One region of the Streptomyces sp. NPDC048516 genome, then DNA from elsewhere that is predicted to be linked to it. Evidence: predicted binding sites of a transcription regulator. Region 1 holds the regulator's gene; the other holds the start of a gene.
What was found. Region 1 encodes HspR, which represses chaperone genes until heat shock. Its sites were predicted from a motif close to TTGAGNNNNNNNNNCTCAA; they were not measured.
Positions count from the first base shown of each region.

Region 2: a site for HspR is predicted at 2,526-2,544, ahead of lon (endopeptidase La). Genes of this name have one in related genera too.

Region 1 covers NZ_JBICWS010000004.1:32,785-41,181, forward strand. The annotation lists gene clpB (ATP-dependent chaperone ClpB) at 11-2,641, opposite strand; gene ACGFR7_RS09670 (Uma2 family endonuclease) at 2,899-3,471, shown strand; gene ACGFR7_RS09675 (pyridoxamine 5'-phosphate oxidase family protein) at 3,501-3,905, shown strand; gene ACGFR7_RS09680 (hypothetical protein) at 4,349-4,753, shown strand; gene ACGFR7_RS09685 (heat shock protein transcriptional repressor HspR) at 4,892-5,344, opposite strand; gene dnaJ (molecular chaperone DnaJ) at 5,346-6,518, opposite strand; gene grpE (nucleotide exchange factor GrpE) at 6,564-7,214, opposite strand; gene dnaK (molecular chaperone DnaK) at 7,211-8,397, opposite strand, start outside.
Region 2 covers NZ_JBICWS010000002.1:651,748-660,144, reverse strand. The annotation lists gene lon (endopeptidase La) at 47-2,503, opposite strand; gene ACGFR7_RS06785 (pentapeptide repeat-containing protein) at 2,607-3,443, opposite strand; gene ACGFR7_RS06780 (YfbM family protein) at 3,631-4,158, shown strand; gene ACGFR7_RS06775 (hypothetical protein) at 4,307-4,858, shown strand; gene ACGFR7_RS06770 (rhomboid-like protein) at 4,878-5,741, opposite strand; gene ACGFR7_RS06765 (spermidine synthase) at 5,984-6,748, shown strand; gene ACGFR7_RS06760 (response regulator transcription factor) at 6,821-7,558, shown strand; gene ACGFR7_RS06755 (ATP-binding protein) at 7,555-8,397, shown strand, end outside.

The DNA of each region.
Region 1 (8,397 bases):
GCGGCGCCGGTCAGGCCACGGTCCGCCCGGCCGGCTCCACCGACAGCTGGTCGCCGTCCACATCCACCCGCACGATGTCCCCGTCCAGCACCTCGCCCGCCAGGATGGCGCGGGCGAGCGGGTCGCCGATGGCCGTCTGGATCAGACGGCGCAGCGGCCGGGCACCGTAGGACAGGTCCGGGGCCGGGGCGTCGACGACCGGCTCCTGGCCCAGCCAGGCGAGCCAGGTCAGGGCACGGTCGGTGACGTCCAGCGTCAGACGGCGATCGCCGAGACGGCGCTGCAGGTGGTCGAGCTGGATCCGGGCGATCCGCTGAAGCTGATCGGTGCCGAGCGGGTGGAAGACCACCACGTCGTCGAGCCGGTTGAGGAACTCGGGGCGGAAGGAGACCCGGACCGTCTCCAGCACCTTCTCCTTCTTCTGGTCCTCCTTGAGCAGCGGGTCCATCAGGAAATTGGAGCCGAGGTTGGAGGTCAGGATGAGGATGGTGTTGCGGAAGTCGACCGTACGGCCCTGGCCGTCGGTGAGCCGGCCGTCGTCGAGGACCTGCAGCAGGATGTCGAAGACGTCGTGGTGGGCCTTCTCGACCTCGTCCAGCAGGACGACGGAGTACGGGCGGCGGCGGACGGCCTCCGTGAGCTGGCCGCCCTCCTCGTAGCCGACGTAGCCGGGCGGCGCACCGACCAGCCGCGCCACGCTGTGCTTCTCGCCGTACTCCGACATGTCGATCCGGACCATCGCCCGCTCGTCGTCGAAGAGGAAGTCCGCGAGCGCCTTGGCCAGCTCGGTCTTGCCGACACCGGTCGGGCCGAGGAAGAGGAAGGAGCCGGTGGGGCGGTCCGGGTCGGCGATGCCGGCGCGGGTGCGGCGGACGGCGTCGGAGACCGACCGTACGGCCTCGGTCTGGCCGATCAGCCGCTTGCCGAGCTCTTCCTCCATGCGCAGGAGCTTCTGGGTCTCGCCCTCCAGCAGCCGGCCGGCCGGGATGCCGGTCCAGGCGCCGACCACATCCGCGATGTCGTCGGGGCCGACCTCCTCCTTGACCATGGACTCCTTGGAGGCCTCCTGCTCGGCCTCGGCGGCGGCCGCCTCCTCCAGCGCCTGCTCGACGCCCGGGATCTCGCCGTAGAGCAGCTTGGAAGCGGTGTCGAAGTCGCCGTCGCGCTGCGCCCGCTCGGCCTGGCCGCGCAGCTCGTCGAGCTTTTCCTTGAGCGCGCCGACCCGGTTGAGGCTTTCCTTCTCCTTCTCCCAGCGGGCGGTCAGGCCGCGCAGCTCCTCCTCCTTGTCGGCGAGGTCCTTGCGCAGCTTCTCCAGCCGCTGGAGGGAGCCGGCGTCGGTCTCGTTGCGCAGCGCCAGCTCCTCCATCTTGAGACGGTCCACGGCGCGCTGGAGCTCGTCGATCTCCACCGGGGAGGAGTCGATCTCCATACGGAGCCGGGAGGCGGCCTCGTCGACCAGGTCGATGGCCTTGTCGGGCAGGAAGCGGGAGGTGATGTAGCGGTCGGAGAGGGAGGCGGCGGCGACCAGCGCGGAGTCCGCGATCTGCACCTTGTGGTGGGCCTCGTAGCGGCCCTTGAGCCCGCGCAGGATGGCCACCGTGTCCTCGACGGTCGGCTCGGTGACCAGCACCTGCTGGAAGCGCCGCTCCAGCGCCGGGTCCTTCTCGATCCGCTCGCGGTACTCGTCCAGCGTCGTCGCGCCGACCATCCGCAGCTCACCACGGGCCAGCATCGGCTTGAGCATGTTGCCGGCGTCCATGGACGAGTCGCCGCCGGCGCCCGCGCCCACGACGGTGTGCAGCTCGTCGATGAAGGTGATGATCTGGCCCTCGCTGGACTTGATCTCCGCGAGGACGGTCTTCAGCCGCTCCTCGAACTCGCCGCGGTACTTGGCGCCCGCGACCATCGCCCCCAGGTCGAGTGCGACCAGCCGCTTGTCGCGCAGCGACTCGGGCACATCGCCCTTGACGATCCGCTGTGCCAGTCCCTCGACGACGGCGGTCTTGCCGACGCCCGGCTCGCCGATCAGCACCGGGTTGTTCTTCGTCCGGCGGGAGAGCACCTGCACCACGCGCCGGATCTCGTGGTCCCGGCCGATGACCGGGTCGAGCTTGCCCTCGCGGGCGGCCGCCGTGAAGTCCGTACCGAACTTCTCCAGCGCCTTGTACGTGCCCTCCGGGTCGGCGTTGGTCACCCGCTGCCCGCCCCGGCTCGCCTCGAAGGCGGCCAGCAGCTTCTTGGCGCTCGCGCCCTGGTCGGCCAGCAGCTCACCGGTGCGCCCGCCCTTGGCGGCGATCCCGATGAGCAGGTGCTCGGTGGAGACATAGGCGTCACCGAGTTCCTTGGCGCGCTGGGTGGCGTCGGCGATGGCGGAGAGCAGGTCGCGGTCCGGCTGCGGCGGCGCGACCGTCGAGCCCTGCACGCTCGGCAGCCCGGCGAGCTGCCGTTCGGCGCCGTTGCGCAGCACGGCGGCGTCCGCCTCGACGGCGGACAGCAGGTCCATGATGTTCTCGTTGTCCTGCCCGGCCAGCAGCGCGAGCAGGAGATGCGCGGACGTCATGTCCGCGTGCCCGGCGGTGACCGCCCGCTCATTGGCGGCGCTCAGCGCCTCCCGGCTCTTGTTGGTCAGCTCGGCGTCCACGTCCTCGCGATCCTCCTCGACTCGTCCTGAACAGCCTCTGGCGGGCTCGTTCGGGCCCATTCTGCGCCTGTACGGCACCCACCCTGCTCATGCCAACGTGCGATAAGTTGAGTCTATTCCACTCAAGGTTGTTCCGGGAGCCCTGCCCACCCCACCCTCGCTCACTCGTGCGAGGGAATCGCACCCAACGCGCCGTCCGGACCCGCACCACCCGGCGACACTGGCCTTCGACCACGAGGAGGTGCAGCATGACGGCTATGGCACACGAGCCGATGCCCACGCAGGACGACATCCTCCTGGAAGGCTTTCTGGCGCTGGAGACCCCGGCAGGTTTCCGAGCCGAGCTCATCGAGGGGGAGATCGCTGTGACACCGCCGCCGGACGGCGACCACGAGGACTACCTGGGTCTCGTCTCCGAGCAAGTGATGCAGTTGTCCGCGACGGCGATGCAGTTCTCGGGACACAAAGGACTTGTCCTTCCCCACCCGGCGGGCCGGCCCGCGGACCACGTGATCCCCGACGCCACCATCGCCCCACGAGCGCTTCGTCTCTTCCGCGGCGCCCCTCCCTGGATGCCCAGCGACGGCGTCGCCATGGTCGTCGAGGTGACGTCGCGCAAGCCCCGCAAGGACCGCGTCTCCAAAGGCCATGGCTACGCCCGCTCCGGCATCCCGCTCCATCTCCTGGTCGACCGTGACAAGTCAGCGGTCACGCTGTTCAGCGAGCCGGAGGGCGAGGACTACCTCGCCACCCACATCGCCCCCTTCGGCAAACCCCTCCCCCTCCCCGCCCCCTTCTCCTTCGAGCTGGAAACCACCGACTTCCTCTGACCCCCGGGCCCCGGCCTACCCTTGCCCCCATGGCCCATGACCTCAGTGCCCTCAGCCCGGAGTACCTCGCCTTCTGGGGCGAGTACCTGATGCCGACCCTCACCACGCTGCGGACGAACGGGACGCCGCACGTCGTCCCGGTGGGCGTCACCTACGACGCCGGGCAGCGGATCGCGCGGATCATCACCCGCAAGGACAGCACCAAGGTCAAAAACGTCCTCGCCGCCGGGGCGGACGGCGCCACCGTCGCCGTGTGCCAGGTCGACAAGGGCCGCTGGGCCACCCTGGAGGGCATCGGGCGGGTGCGTACGGACAGCGAGTCGGTGGCCGACGCGGTGCGCCGGTACGCCGAGCGCTACGGCCGGACCCCCACGCCCAACCCCGATCGCGTCATGATCGAGATCGCGGTGACCAAGGCGATGGGCCGGGCCTGAGGGCCGGGCCGCCGCCCCCGCGTCCCGCTGGGCCCGTCGGCCCCCTGGCCGAAAACGGACCTTCCCGCTCCGCCGCCGGCCGTCCACCTGGTACTCAGGAGCGACGGGAACCGAACAGCTCCGTGCAATGGCGGACGGCATCGGGCCTGCCCCAGGCAAAAGACGGCAGCTGGAGGCCGCATGGCGTCGGCAGTGCGCATCGTGACGACCGCTCCGGGCCGTCCGTCCCCAAGGCGTCCGTCCCCAAGACGTCCGTCCTCCACCCGGCCGCATCCGCACGCCGAGCTCTGCCCGCGCTGCGGCGGCCAACTGGCCGTCAGCCAGGACGGCTGGAAGATCTGTCACGCCTGCGGTTACGCTTCGCCGCCCGGTACAGCCCCTCCTCCACGGGCCACCCGCGGGGGTATCGTCGCCCCCACAGTCGCCACGCCCCGGAGGGCACGATGAACTCGGTCCGAGTGACGGCGATCGCCTGCCTGATGCCGCTGTCCGAGCTGGACGAGGATCCGTTCCTGGTCGATGACCGCGGCCAGCACGACATGTGCACCCAGTGGGCGGCAGCCCGTGACTACCACCTGACCTGCCGGCTCAGCCTGCACCACCTGCGCGCCGATCACGGCGCGCTGTGGCGCGATGTCGAAGCGGGCCTGGTGGATGTGTTCGTGGCGCCCAACCGCCGGGCACTGGAGAATGCCATCGACAACGCCGCCGAGTTCACGGCACGGTGCGCCGAGGCCGGGGTGCGCCTGGAGACCACCGACTTCGACGAGCCGGTCTACACCCTGGCGATGAAGTCGCATGTGCACCGCCGGCTGTCGATGCCGACGGCGGGGTACAACGGCTGCTGAGCGGGCGCGGCCGTACGCGGGCGGACGCAGGCGGCACACCACGACGCCCCGCACCGTGCGCAAAAACGCGACAAGGGCCGGGTTTCCCCGGCCCTTTGCCACCTCACGCGCCGGGTGCCCGTGCCCCGGCCTGCCGGATCACTCCGGCCGCTTGGGCCGCCACACCACCAGCGCGCTGGTCTGCTGCACGTCGTGATACGGCACCAGATCCCGCCGGTAGGAGGCGTGCACCGCCGCTTCCCGCTGCTGCATCGCGCTGGCCGCGCCCTCCAGGGCGCCCTGCAGTTCGACGACCCGCTGCTGCAGGGCGGCGACCTGGTTCTCCAGCTCGATGATGCGCTTGATGCCGGCGAGGTTGATGCCCTCGTCCTGGGACAACTGCTGCACCGTACGGAGCAGTTCGATGTCCCGGGCCGAATAGCGGCGGCCCCGCCCGGGCGTGCGGTCGGGCGAGACCAGCCCCAGCCGGTCGTACTGCCGAAGGGTCTGCGGATGCAGTCCGGAGAGCTGAGCCGCGACGGAGATGACATACACCGGCGACTCTTCGGTCAGTTCATAGGGGTTACGACGCTGCCCGCCCCGGCTGTCCATCTCAAGCTCCCTTCGCGGCCTGGAACAGCTCTGCCCGCGGGTCCGGGCCCGCGGTCGCCTCGCGATAGGACTCCAGCGACTCCTTCGCCTTGCCGCTGAGGTCGCTCGGGACCAGCACCTCTATGGTGACCAGCAGATCACCCCGGGTGCCGTCCTTACGGGTCGCACCCTTGCCCCGGGCGCGCATGGTGCGTCCGTTGGGGGTGCCGGCCGGCAGCTTCAGCGTCACCGGCGGGCCGCCCAGCGTCGGCACCTTGACCTCACCACCGAGCGCGGCCTCCGGGAAGGTGACCGGCACCGTGACGGTGAGGTTGTCGCCCTTGCGGCCGAAGACCGGGTGGGCGTCGACATGCACGACCACGTACAGATCGCCGGCCGGGCCGCCCTGCTCGCCCGGAGCGCCCTTGCCGCGCAGCCGGATGCGCTGCCCGTCGGAGACGCCCGCGGGGATCCGGACCTGCATCGTGCGGGCACTGGTCGCCCGGCCACTGCCCTTGCAGACCTCGCAGGGGTCCTGGGCGATCAGGCCCCGGCCCTTGCAGTCGGCGCACGGGTCGGTGAGCGAGAAGCCACCGCCCGCGCCCCGGCTGACCTGGCCGGTGCCGACACAGGTCGGACAGACCCGCGGCGTACCGTTCTTGTCGCCGGTACCCGAACACGCCTTGCACGGCGCCTGGCTGGACATCCGCAGCGGGACCGTGGCCCCGTCGACCGCCTCGGTGAAGCTGAGCGTCACCTCGGACTCGATGTCCTGGCCGCGGCGCGCGTGGGTACGCGTACCGGCGCCGCCGCGGTTGAACAGGCCGCCGAAGACGTCCCCGAGCCCGCCGCCGAAGCCGCCGCCCCCGCCGCCCTGACCGGGCGTGCCCCCGAAGAGGTCACCCAGGTCGAAGTTGAAGGAGCCGCCGCCGCCCGGACCCGGGCGGTAGCCGCCGTTGCCGAACAGCGTGCGCGCCTCGTCGTACTCCTTGCGGCGCTTGGTGTCGCCCAGGACGTCGTGGGCCTCGGAGATCTCCTTGAAGCGCTCCTCGGCCTTGGCGTCGCCCTTGTTGGCGTCCGGGTGGAACTCCCGGGCGAGCTTGCGGTACGCCTTCTTGATCTCCGCTTCGGTGGCGTCCTTCGGGACGCCGAGGACCTTGTAGTAGTCCTTCTCGACGAAGTCCTTGGTGCTCATCCCCGACGTCCCTCCTCCCGCACGGATTTACTCTCTGTCCTCACGTCAGCCCTCGTCCGGGCCACCGCTCTCCTCGTCCGAAGCCTGGGGGTCCTCGTCGGAGGCGGACTTGGCGCCCTGGGCACCCGGCTGCGGCTCGGCGACGGCGACCCGCGCGGGGCGGATCGTTCGTTCACCGATGCGATACCCGGGCTGCAGGATCGCCACGCACGTCGTCTCGGTGACATCCGGTGCGTACGAATGCATCAGCGCCTCGTGGATCGTCGGGTCGAAGGGCTCACCCTCCTTGCCGAACTGCTGCAGACCCAGCTTGGCGACCACGGTCTCCATCGATTCGGCCACCGACTTGAAGCCGCCGACCAGTTCACCGTGCTCACGGGCACGGCCGATGTCGTCGAGGGTGGGAAGGAGCTCGGACAGGAGGTTCGCCGCGGCGATCTCCTTGACCGTGACCCGGTCCCGTTCCACCCGACGGCGGTAGTTCTGGTACTCCGCCTGGAGCCGCTGGAGGTCCGCCGTGCGCTCGTTGAGCGCCGTACGTACCTGGTCCAGCTGCGCCTGGAGCGCTACGTCCGTTACGTCCCCGGCCGGGGCCGAGCCCGCCTTGTCGGCGGACTCGGCCTGCGCCGCGTCTTCGGGAGCGGCGTCGGAAGGGACGTCGGGCTTCTCGTCGAAGCCCGGGGTCTCCTCCGTCACGCGGCACCGTCCTTCTTGGGCTTCTCGTCGTCGACGATCTCGGCGTCCACGACGTCGTCCTCGGCCTTGGCCTGCTCGGCGCCCTCGGCACCGGCAGCGCCCTCGGCACCGGCCGCACCCTGGGCGTCGGCGTACATGGCCTGGCCCAGCTTCTGGGAGACGGCCGCGACCTTCTCGGTGGCGGTCCGGATCTCGGCGGTGTCCTCGCCCTTGAGCTTTTCCTTCAGCTCGGTGAGGGCTTCCTCGACCTCGGTCTTGACCTCGCCGGGGACCTTCTCCTCGTTGTCCTTGAGGAACTTCTCGGTCTGGTAGACGAGCTGTTCGGCCTGGTTGCGGGTCTCGGCGGCCTCGCGGCGCTTGGTGTCCTCGTCCGCGTACTGCTCGGCCTCCTGGCGCATCCGGTCGACCTCGTCCTTCGGCAGCGAGGAGCCGCCGGTGACGGTCATCTTCTGCTCCTTGCCCGTGCCCAGGTCCTTCGCGGTCACGTGCATGATGCCGTTGGCGTCGATGTCGAAGGAGACCTCGATCTGCGGGACCCCGCGGGGGGCCGGCGGCAGACCGGTCAGCTCGAACATCCCGAGCTTCTTGTTGTACGCCGCGATCTCGCGCTCGCCCTGGTAGACCTGGATCTGCACGGACGGCTGGTTGTCCTCGGCCGTCGTGAAGATCTCGGACCGCTTGGTCGGGATCGTGGTGTTGCGCTCGATGAGCTTGGTCATGATGCCGCCCTTGGTCTCGATACCGAGGGACAGCGGGGTGACGTCCAGCAGGAGGACGTCCTTGACCTCACCCTTGAGCACACCGGCCTGGAGGGTGGCGCCGATGGCGACGACCTCGTCCGGGTTGACGCCCTTGTTGGCGTCCTTGCCGCCGGTCAGCTCCTTGACGAGCTCGGCGACGGCGGGCATACGGGTGGAGCCGCCGACCAGGACCACGTGGTCGATCTCGGACAGGTTGATACCCGCGTCCTTGATCACGTTGTGGAACGGTGTCTTGCAGCGGTCCAGGAGGTCCGAGGTGAGCTGCTGGAACTGCGAGCGCGTGAGCTTCTCGTCCAGGTGCAGCGGGCCCTCGGCGGAGGCGGTGATGTAGGGAAGGTTGATCGTCGTCTCGGTGGAGGACGACAGCTCGATCTTCGCCTTCTCGGCGGCCTCGCGCAGACGCTGCAGCGCCATCTTGTCCT
Region 2 (8,397 bases), on a different contig from region 1:
GTCCGTGAGGCCGGGGCCGTCAGGCCGTGCCCTCAGGCCGTGCCCCTCAGGCCGCGACCGATATCTCCGGGGCGGCCCCGTGCGCGGCCGGGGTCAGCGCCAGTTCCAGCACCTGGCGGACATCGGCGACCGGGTGGACCTCCAGGGAGTCCAGGATCTCGGCCGGTACGTCGTCCAGGTCCGGTTCATTGCGCCGGGGGATGATGACGGTGGTGATCCCGGCCCGGTGCGCCGCCAGCAGCTTCTGCTTGACGCCGCCGATCGGCAGCACCCGCCCGGTCAGCGAGACCTCACCGGTCATCGCCACCTCCGGCCGGACCTGCCGGCCCGACAGCAGCGAGGCCAGCGCCGTCGTCATCGTCACGCCCGCGCTCGGCCCGTCCTTGGGGACGGCGCCCGCCGGTACGTGCAGATGCACACCGCGCTCCTTCAGGTCGGCGACCGGAAGCTCCAGTTCGGCACCGTGGGAGCGCAGGAACGACAGCGCGATGTGCGCGGACTCCTTCATCACGTCACCGAGCTGGCCGGTCAGCTGGAGCCCGGAAGCGCCGGTCTCCGGATCGGCGAGCGAGGCCTCCACATAGAGGACATCGCCGCCCGCGCCGGTGACCGCGAGTCCGGTGACCACCCCGGGCACCGCGGTGCGCCGCTCGGCCGGGTCCTGCGCCGCCTCCGGGGTGTGGTGCGGCCGCCCGATCAGCGGGCGCAGCTGGTCCGTGCCGACCGTGAACGGCAGCTCCCGCTCCCCCAGTTCGTGCTGTGCGGTGACCTTCCGCAGCAGCCTGGCGACGGCGCGCTCCAGATTCCGTACGCCCGCCTCACGGGTGTACTCCCCCGCCAGCTTGCGCAGCGCGTCGTCCTCCAGGGTCACCTCGCCGGTCTCCAGACCGGCCCGCTCCAGCTGGCGCGGCAGCAGGTGGTCCCGGGCGATGACGACCTTCTCGTCCTCGGTGTAGCCGTCCAGGCGCACCAGCTCCATCCGGTCGAGCAGCGGCTCGGGGATGGCTTCGAGGACATTGGCGGTGGCCAGGAAGACCACATCGCTGAGGTCGAGTTCGACCTCCAGGTAGTGATCACGGAAGGTGTGGTTCTGCGCCGGGTCCAGGACCTCCAGGAGGGCGGCGGCCGGGTCGCCCCGGAAGTCGGAGCCCACCTTGTCGATTTCGTCGAGCAGCACCACCGGGTTCATCGACCCGGCCTCCTTGATGGCCCGTACGATCCGGCCGGGGAGCGCGCCGACGTACGTACGGCGGTGGCCGCGGATCTCCGCCTCGTCCCGGACGCCGCCGAGCGCGACCCGGACGAACTTCCGGCCCATGGCCCGCGCGACGGACTCGCCGAGCGAGGTCTTGCCGACCCCGGGCGGCCCGACGAGCGCCAGCACGGCGCCGCCCGCACGTCGCCCGCCGCCCTGGCCCGCATCGCCGCGCGATGTCCCCTTCGACGGCCCGCCGACCGGCCCGAGGCCCCGCTCGGCCCGTCGCTTGCGGACGGCCAGGTATTCGGTGATCCGCTCCTTGACGTCCTCCAGGCCGAAGTGGTCGGCGTCCAGCACCTCCCTGGCGCCGGTGATGTCGTAGGCGTCCTCGGTGCGTTCGTTCCAGGGCAGTTCCAGGACGGTGTCCAGCCAGGTGCGGATCCAGGAGCCCTCGGGGCTCTGGTCGCTGGACCGCTCCAGCTTGTCGACCTCCTTGAGGGCGGCCTTGCGGACGTCCTCGGGCAGGTCGGCGGCCTCGACCCGGGCGCGGTAGTCGTCGCTCTCGTCCTCCGGATCGCCGTTCAGGTCGGCGAGTTCCTTGCGGACCGCCTCCAGCTGCCGCCGCAGCAGGAACTCCCGCTGCTGCTTGTCGACGCCTTCCTGGACGTCCTTGGCGATGGATTCGGCGACGTCCTGCTCGGCCAGGTGCTCGCGCAGCGCCTCGGTGGCGAACTTCAGCCGGGCGACCGGATCGGCGGTCTCCAGCAGATGGACCTTCTGTTCGGTGGTCAGGAACGGCGAGTAGCCGGAGTTGTCGGCCAGCGTCGGGACGTCCTCGATCTGCTGGACGCGGTCGACGACCTGCCAGGCGCCGCGCTTGCGCAGCCAGCTGGTGGCCAGCGCCTTGTACTCCGTGACGAGTTCGGTCACCGCGCCGGGCAGAGGCTCGGGGACCGTCTCCTCGACGGCCGTGCCCTCCACCCAGAGGGCGGCGCCGGGCCCGGTCGTGCCGGAGCCGATCCGCACCCGGCCCAGGCCCCGGATCAGGGCCCCGGGATCGCCGTCGGACAGCCGCCCGACCTGCTCGATCCGCCCGAGCGTGCCGATGCCGGCGTAGGTGCCGTCGACGCGGGGAACGAGCAGCACCCGCGGTTTGTTACCCGGGGTGGCGGCGGCCTGCGCGGCCTCCACCGCTGCCCGTACGTCCGCGTCGGACAGGTCCAGGGGCACCACCATGCCGGGGAGCACGACCTCGTCATCGAGGGGCAGCACGGGCAGAGTGAGCGGAGTGGACGTCGAAGCCATGATCTCCCCTTCGGCAAGCAAGTTGAGCTTTACCCACTCAATGCAGCCGGATCAGGAGATGTTCCCCGCTGTGCGTTCGCTGTGAGCGATCGGACGCGGCGCGCTACCAGTGGGCGGGGCGGGACAAGCCCTGCGGCAGCTTGGCCGCCGCGTCGCCCTTGGCCGCGTTGAGCTGCGACTGGGTCAGGAAGAGGGCGCCGGTGAGATCGGCACCGCTGAGGTCGGCGTCCCGCAGATCGGCACCGATCAGGTCGGCGGTGCGCAGATCGGCGCCCTTGAGGTCGGCGGCGATGAGGTAGGCACCGCGGAGGTTGGCGCCCCGGAGACGCGCCCCCTTGAGGCGGGCCCCCATGAGATCGGCTCCCCGCCGCTCCTTCTTGCGGCCCGGCACCCCGGCCCGTACGAGCTCGCTGGTGCGCAGCAGCAGGGCGTTGACCTCGCCCCGGTGGGCCGGCACATCGAGCGCCGTGAGCTCCTGGGCGCCCGCGCGGGTGAGGCCTTCGGTCTTCTCCAGCGCGGCCCGCAGCTCGGCGTGCACCGGACGGGCCGCCGGCCGGGCCAGCGCCTCGGCCAGGTACCAGAGGAGTTCGTGCAGCTGCCGCATGACGGGGAAGACGTCGAACATCTGCCGGGCGGTCTCCGGGGCCCGGCGCCAGTCCCGTCCGCCGAAGGTGACCTGGGAGACCTTCTGCCCGGCGCCGAAGCAGTCGAAGACGGTGCAGCCGGAGAAGCCGCGCCGGCGAAGGTCGGTGTGGATGCCGCAGCGGAAGTCCGTCTGCAGGTTCGGGCAGGGCCGGCCGGCGTCCTTGTCGATCGCGAAGTCCGCCGAGGCCGCGAACGGCAGCGCGACACAGCAGAGCCCGAAGCAGCTGCCGCAGTCGGCCTGCAGGCCGAGATCGGCGGTGTCCGGAATCGATTGCTCGTGGTCGGTCGATGGCATGCGGTCTGGGGACAAGGCGGGTGCACTCCTGCGGCCGGCAAGCGCCGCACGAGGCCGCGCTCGGAAGGGGCCGCCATTCTCCCAGGCGGCCACGGCACCCCGCCCCTGGCCTGATTCGCTCGCTGCGGGAGAGCAACGGCCCCATCGCCGGCCGGTGTTGTCAGTGGCCGCCTCTAGCCTCAAGACCATGAGCATGATCGGACAGTACGCATGTGTCACCCCTGCCGAACTCGACCGCGCCCTGGGCGATCCCGAGTGGGCGCTGGAGCTGGTCGGCGAGTGGATGGAGGCGGAAGCAGAGGCGGAGACGGAGACGGAGGCGGCCGGGTCTTCGCAGTCCGCGCCGGCGCGCTGCATGGACGTCGACAAGGCCTGGGACGCACTCGGATTCCTGCTGCGCCGGGCGGCCTTCCCGGTGGACATCGTCCATGGCGAGGCGGCCGTCCCGGATGCCGACGACTGGGGCTACGGCCCGCCCCGATACCTCACCCCCGAGCAGGTGCGGGCCGCCGCCGGGGCGCTGGCGGAGATATCCGGCGAACGGCTGACGGAGGGCGTCGGCCCGGCGGATCTGGCCGCGGCGGAGGTGTACCCGGCGATCGTCTGGGAGCGGGGCGAGTCCCTGGACTATGTGCGCGAGCATTACGAGCAGCTGCGGCCGTTCTTCCGCACGGCGGCGGACCAGGGGGACGGCATGCTCATGTGGCTGGGATAGCGGTCCGGCCGGGTCCCCGGACGGCTCGGGCAAGGGGCTGCCGGGCCCCCGGACGGCTCGGGCAGGGCGTCGGCCGGGGCCGGGCGGTCCGTACGGAAGACCCGCCGCCTGTGTCCTCACACCCCGTCATGACTGCTACCTTCACCGCATGTTGCAGCGGACGTCCGGAGTCTTCATCGGCGCATTCTTCGGCACGGTCTTCGTGGTCGCCAATGCACACGCCCCGCTGAATCCCGCGCTCGGTATCGCCCTGCGGGTGCTCGCGGTGCTCACCTTCGCCGGGCTGCTGACGCTGGCGCTGCGGGCCGGGCGCCGCGGGCAGCCCGCCGAGGGCGCCGAGGGTCCCCGGGCGGACTGGTTCCGGGGGCGGTTCGCGTTCGTCGTGGGGGCCGAGGTGGTGCTGCTGATCGGCGGCAATCTCGCGCTCCGGGCCGCGGGCGCCCCCGAGCCGACCGCCGTGGCCTGGACCGCGCTGATCGTCGGTCTGCACTTCATCGCGCTGTCGGCGATCTGGCAGCGGCGCAGCATCGCCGTCCCCGGTGTCGCGCTGACCGCGCTCGGGGTGACCGGGCTGGTCATGGCGGCGACCTCGGCCGTGGCATGGGTGCCGTTCGTCAGCGGTGTGCTGTCCGGCGTGGCGCTGCTGGGCGGCTGCGCCTACGCCATCGCCCATACGTACCGCTCGGCCGTGCGGCCGTGAGCCCGCGGCCGCCGGGCGCTCAGTAGGTCCGCACGCCCCGCAGCGCCTGGTGCCCCAGGTCGCCCAGGAACGGCGCGGGCCGGGCGTGCCGGGTGCGCCAGCGGCGCAGCAGCGGCCAGCTCACCAGCCCCAGGGTAAGCGAGAGCAGATGCCCCCAGTCGGTCATCGGGTCGATGGAGGCGAGCAGATCGGTCACGGCCACGTACCCGACGCCGGCCAGCACGGGCCAGCGCAACCAGGCGGGCAGCAGGCCCGCGAGGGCTCCGATGCTGGTCATCACGCCGAAGCTGATGCCGTAGTCGAGACGGTGCAGCGAGCTCTCCGGCAGCCGGCCGGCGGCGACCGAGAAGGCGACGGGCAGCTCGGTGGCGAGGGTGGCCAGCGCATGGCCGCCGAAGAAGACGGCGGCGGTGCGCAGCCCGCCGATCCGCCGCTCCAGCGCCGTCAGGACGAAGAGGAAGCCGATGGCGTACGCGGAGGTCATACCGCCCGCGATCCACAGGGCGCTGGCGACGAGCACCAGCAGCGGGGCCTGTGCCAGGTGGACGACGTCCGTACTGGAGCCCTGCAGCAGGTCGGAGACCAGCGCCGGGTCGGCGTACTCGGCGAAGAGCGAGGTGGCCACGAGGAGGAGGGCGTAGCCGAAGGTGAAGGGGGTGCCGGCGGGAGTGGGCAGCAGCCGCCACGGCCGTCGCCGCGGGGGCGCCGGCAGCGCTGCCTGCTCCGCCGTCACGAGGGCCGGCCGGGAGGGGCGCTGCCGGGGGATGCCCGGCAGCAGGTCCGGCGGAACGGCCGGCGCCGCGCCCGGCCCGTTACCCGTCCCCGGAATGGCGGACGGCGCGCGATCGGCCCGTGCTCTCGCGGCGGTTCCCAGCCAGCTCACTTGTCCGAGGCTCCTTCCGTCCCTGGCGGATCCGGTCAGCCACGCCCGTCCCCCCGGCCGTGGTTTCCCTGCCTTGCCCTACGTCGCGGACCAGCCTGCATGCTCAACCCATGAAGAAGCTGTGTGAGTGATATCCCTCACACAAGGCAACCGTCCGAAGGGGCGTCACGTCCGTGCCGCCGCCGGCGGACTCCTGCTCCCGGCGTTGGACCGGCGCGGCCCGTATTGGTCACCATGACGCCATGGCTCCCGTTACTCCGACGCAGGCAACGACCGGCCTCCCCGAGGCCCCTCGCACCCTCGACCGCCGCGAGGGCCCGTACGGCGAAGTGGTGCTGCGACAGCGGGGCGGACCCCCCGCAGGAACCGGAGTTGAGGCCTCCGGCGCCCCCGCCGCGCCCATGATCTACGAGATCATCGCCAATGGCTGCTTCCTGATGGACACCTCCGACGGCCGGTCCGAGCGGCTGCTGATCGACGCCGCTCTGGCCGCGCTGCCGGCCGACCGGGTGCGGCCCTCCGTACTGATCGGCGGCCTCGGCGTCGGTTTCTCCCTGGCCAGAGCGGCCGAAGTGCCGCGCTGGGGCCGGATCGTCGTCGTCGAGCGCGAGGAAGCGGTCATCGACTGGCACCGCACGGGCCCGCTCTCGGCGGTCTCGGCACCGGCGCTGGCCGACCCGCGCAGCGAGATCCTGCACACCGACCTGGTCGCCCACCTGCGGACCCGAGCGGGCCAAGACACCTATGACGCCCTGTGTTTGGACATCGACAACGGACCCGACTGGACCGTCACCGAGGACAACAACAGCCTCTACTCCCCCGGCGGACTCGCCGCCTGCCGGGACCGCCTGACCCCCGGCGGGGTGCTCGCCGTCTGGTCCGCGCAGCCCTCGCCGGCCTTCGAGGAAGCCTTGCGAAATGCCGGATTCAGCGGGGTACATACGGAAGAGATCCCCGTTGTCCGAGGCGTCCCTGACGTGGTCCATCTCGCGCGGAAGGGCGCGTAGCCGACACTCACACCATGCCCGTACGCTGCTGCCCAGCAATACGCGACCACGCAGGGGATGCAGGGGCGGGCGATGGACCAGACTCAGACAACGCAGGGCGGCGCCGCCGCCACGCCGGGCGCCCAGCGCCGGGTACTGGTCGTGGAGGACGACCCGACGATCGTCGAGGCCATCGCGGCCCGGCTGCGCGCCGAGGGCTTCCAGGTGCAGACGGCGACCGACGGGCCGGCCGCGGTGGAGACCGCGGAGGCCTGGCAGCCGGATCTGCTGGTCCTTGATGTGATGCTGCCGGGCTTCGACGGCCTGGAGGTGTGCCGCCGGGTCCAGGCCCAGCGGCCGGTGCCCGTGATGATGCTCACCGCCCGGGACGACGAGACCGACATGCTCGTCGGCCTCGGCGTCGGCGCCGACGACTACATGACCAAGCCGTTCTCGATGCGGGAGCTGGCCGCCCGGGTGCACGTCCTGCTGCGGCGGGTCGAGCGCGCCGCGCTGGCCGCGCACACCCCGCGCAGCGGCATCCTCCGGCTGGGCGAGCTGGAGATCGACCACGCCCAGCGCCGGGTACGGGTGCGCGGCGCGGACGTCCATCTGACGCCCACCGAGTTCGATCTGCTGGTCTGCCTGGCGAACACCCCGCGCGCGGTGCTCTCCCGTGAGCAGCTGCTGGCCGAGGTGTGGGACTGGGCGGACGCCTCCGGGACCCGCACGGTCGACAGCCACATCAAGGCGCTGCGCCGCAAGATCGGCGCCGAGCGCATCCGTACGGTCCACGGCGTCGGCTATGCCCTGGAGACCCCGGCCGCATGACGCGGCGGCGGTGGCACACGCCCGTGCGCGAGCTGGGGCGGCGGGTCTGGGAGGGCCTGCGCCCGCTCGACCCGTACCGCTCGGTGAAGGCCGCGCTCGGCGCGCTGGTCAGCGTCTCGGTGATCATCACCACGCTGCTGGTCTTCGTCGCGATGCACTCGGCCACCGAGCTGCGGGTGATCACGATCTTCTCGGTGATCGCCTCGCTACTGATCACCCAATTCGTGGCCAACAGCCTGACCGCTCCGCTCGACGAGATGACGGACGTCACCCGGTCGATGGCGCACGGTAACTACAGCCGCCGGGTCCGCTCGGAGCGCCGCGACGAGTTCGGTGATCTGGCGAACGCCTTCAACCGGATGGCGGCCGACCTGGAGGCGGTGGACACCCACCGCAAGGAGCTGGTGGCGAATGTCTCGCACGAGCTGCGCACCCCGATCGCCGCGCTCCGTGCCGTCCTGGAGAACGTCGTCGACGGGGTCAGCGAGCCGGACCCGGAGACCATGCGGACGGCGCTGCAGCAGACCGAGCGGCTGGGCCGCCTCGTCGAGCACCTTCTCGACCTGTCCCGGCTGGACAACGGGGTGGTGCCGCTGCACGCCCGGCGCTTCGAGGTCTGGCCGTATCTGTCCGGGGTGCTCAAGGAGGCCAACATGAGCCGGGGCGCCTCCACGCTGGCCGGGGTGGCCGGCTCCGGCACCCACACCCGTACGGATGTCCACCTCCACCTCGATGTCTCGCCGCCCGAGCTGACCGCGCACGCGGACGCCGAGCGGCTGCACCAGGTCGTGGCCAATCTCATCGACAACGCGATCAAGCACAGTCCGCGGCACGGCCGG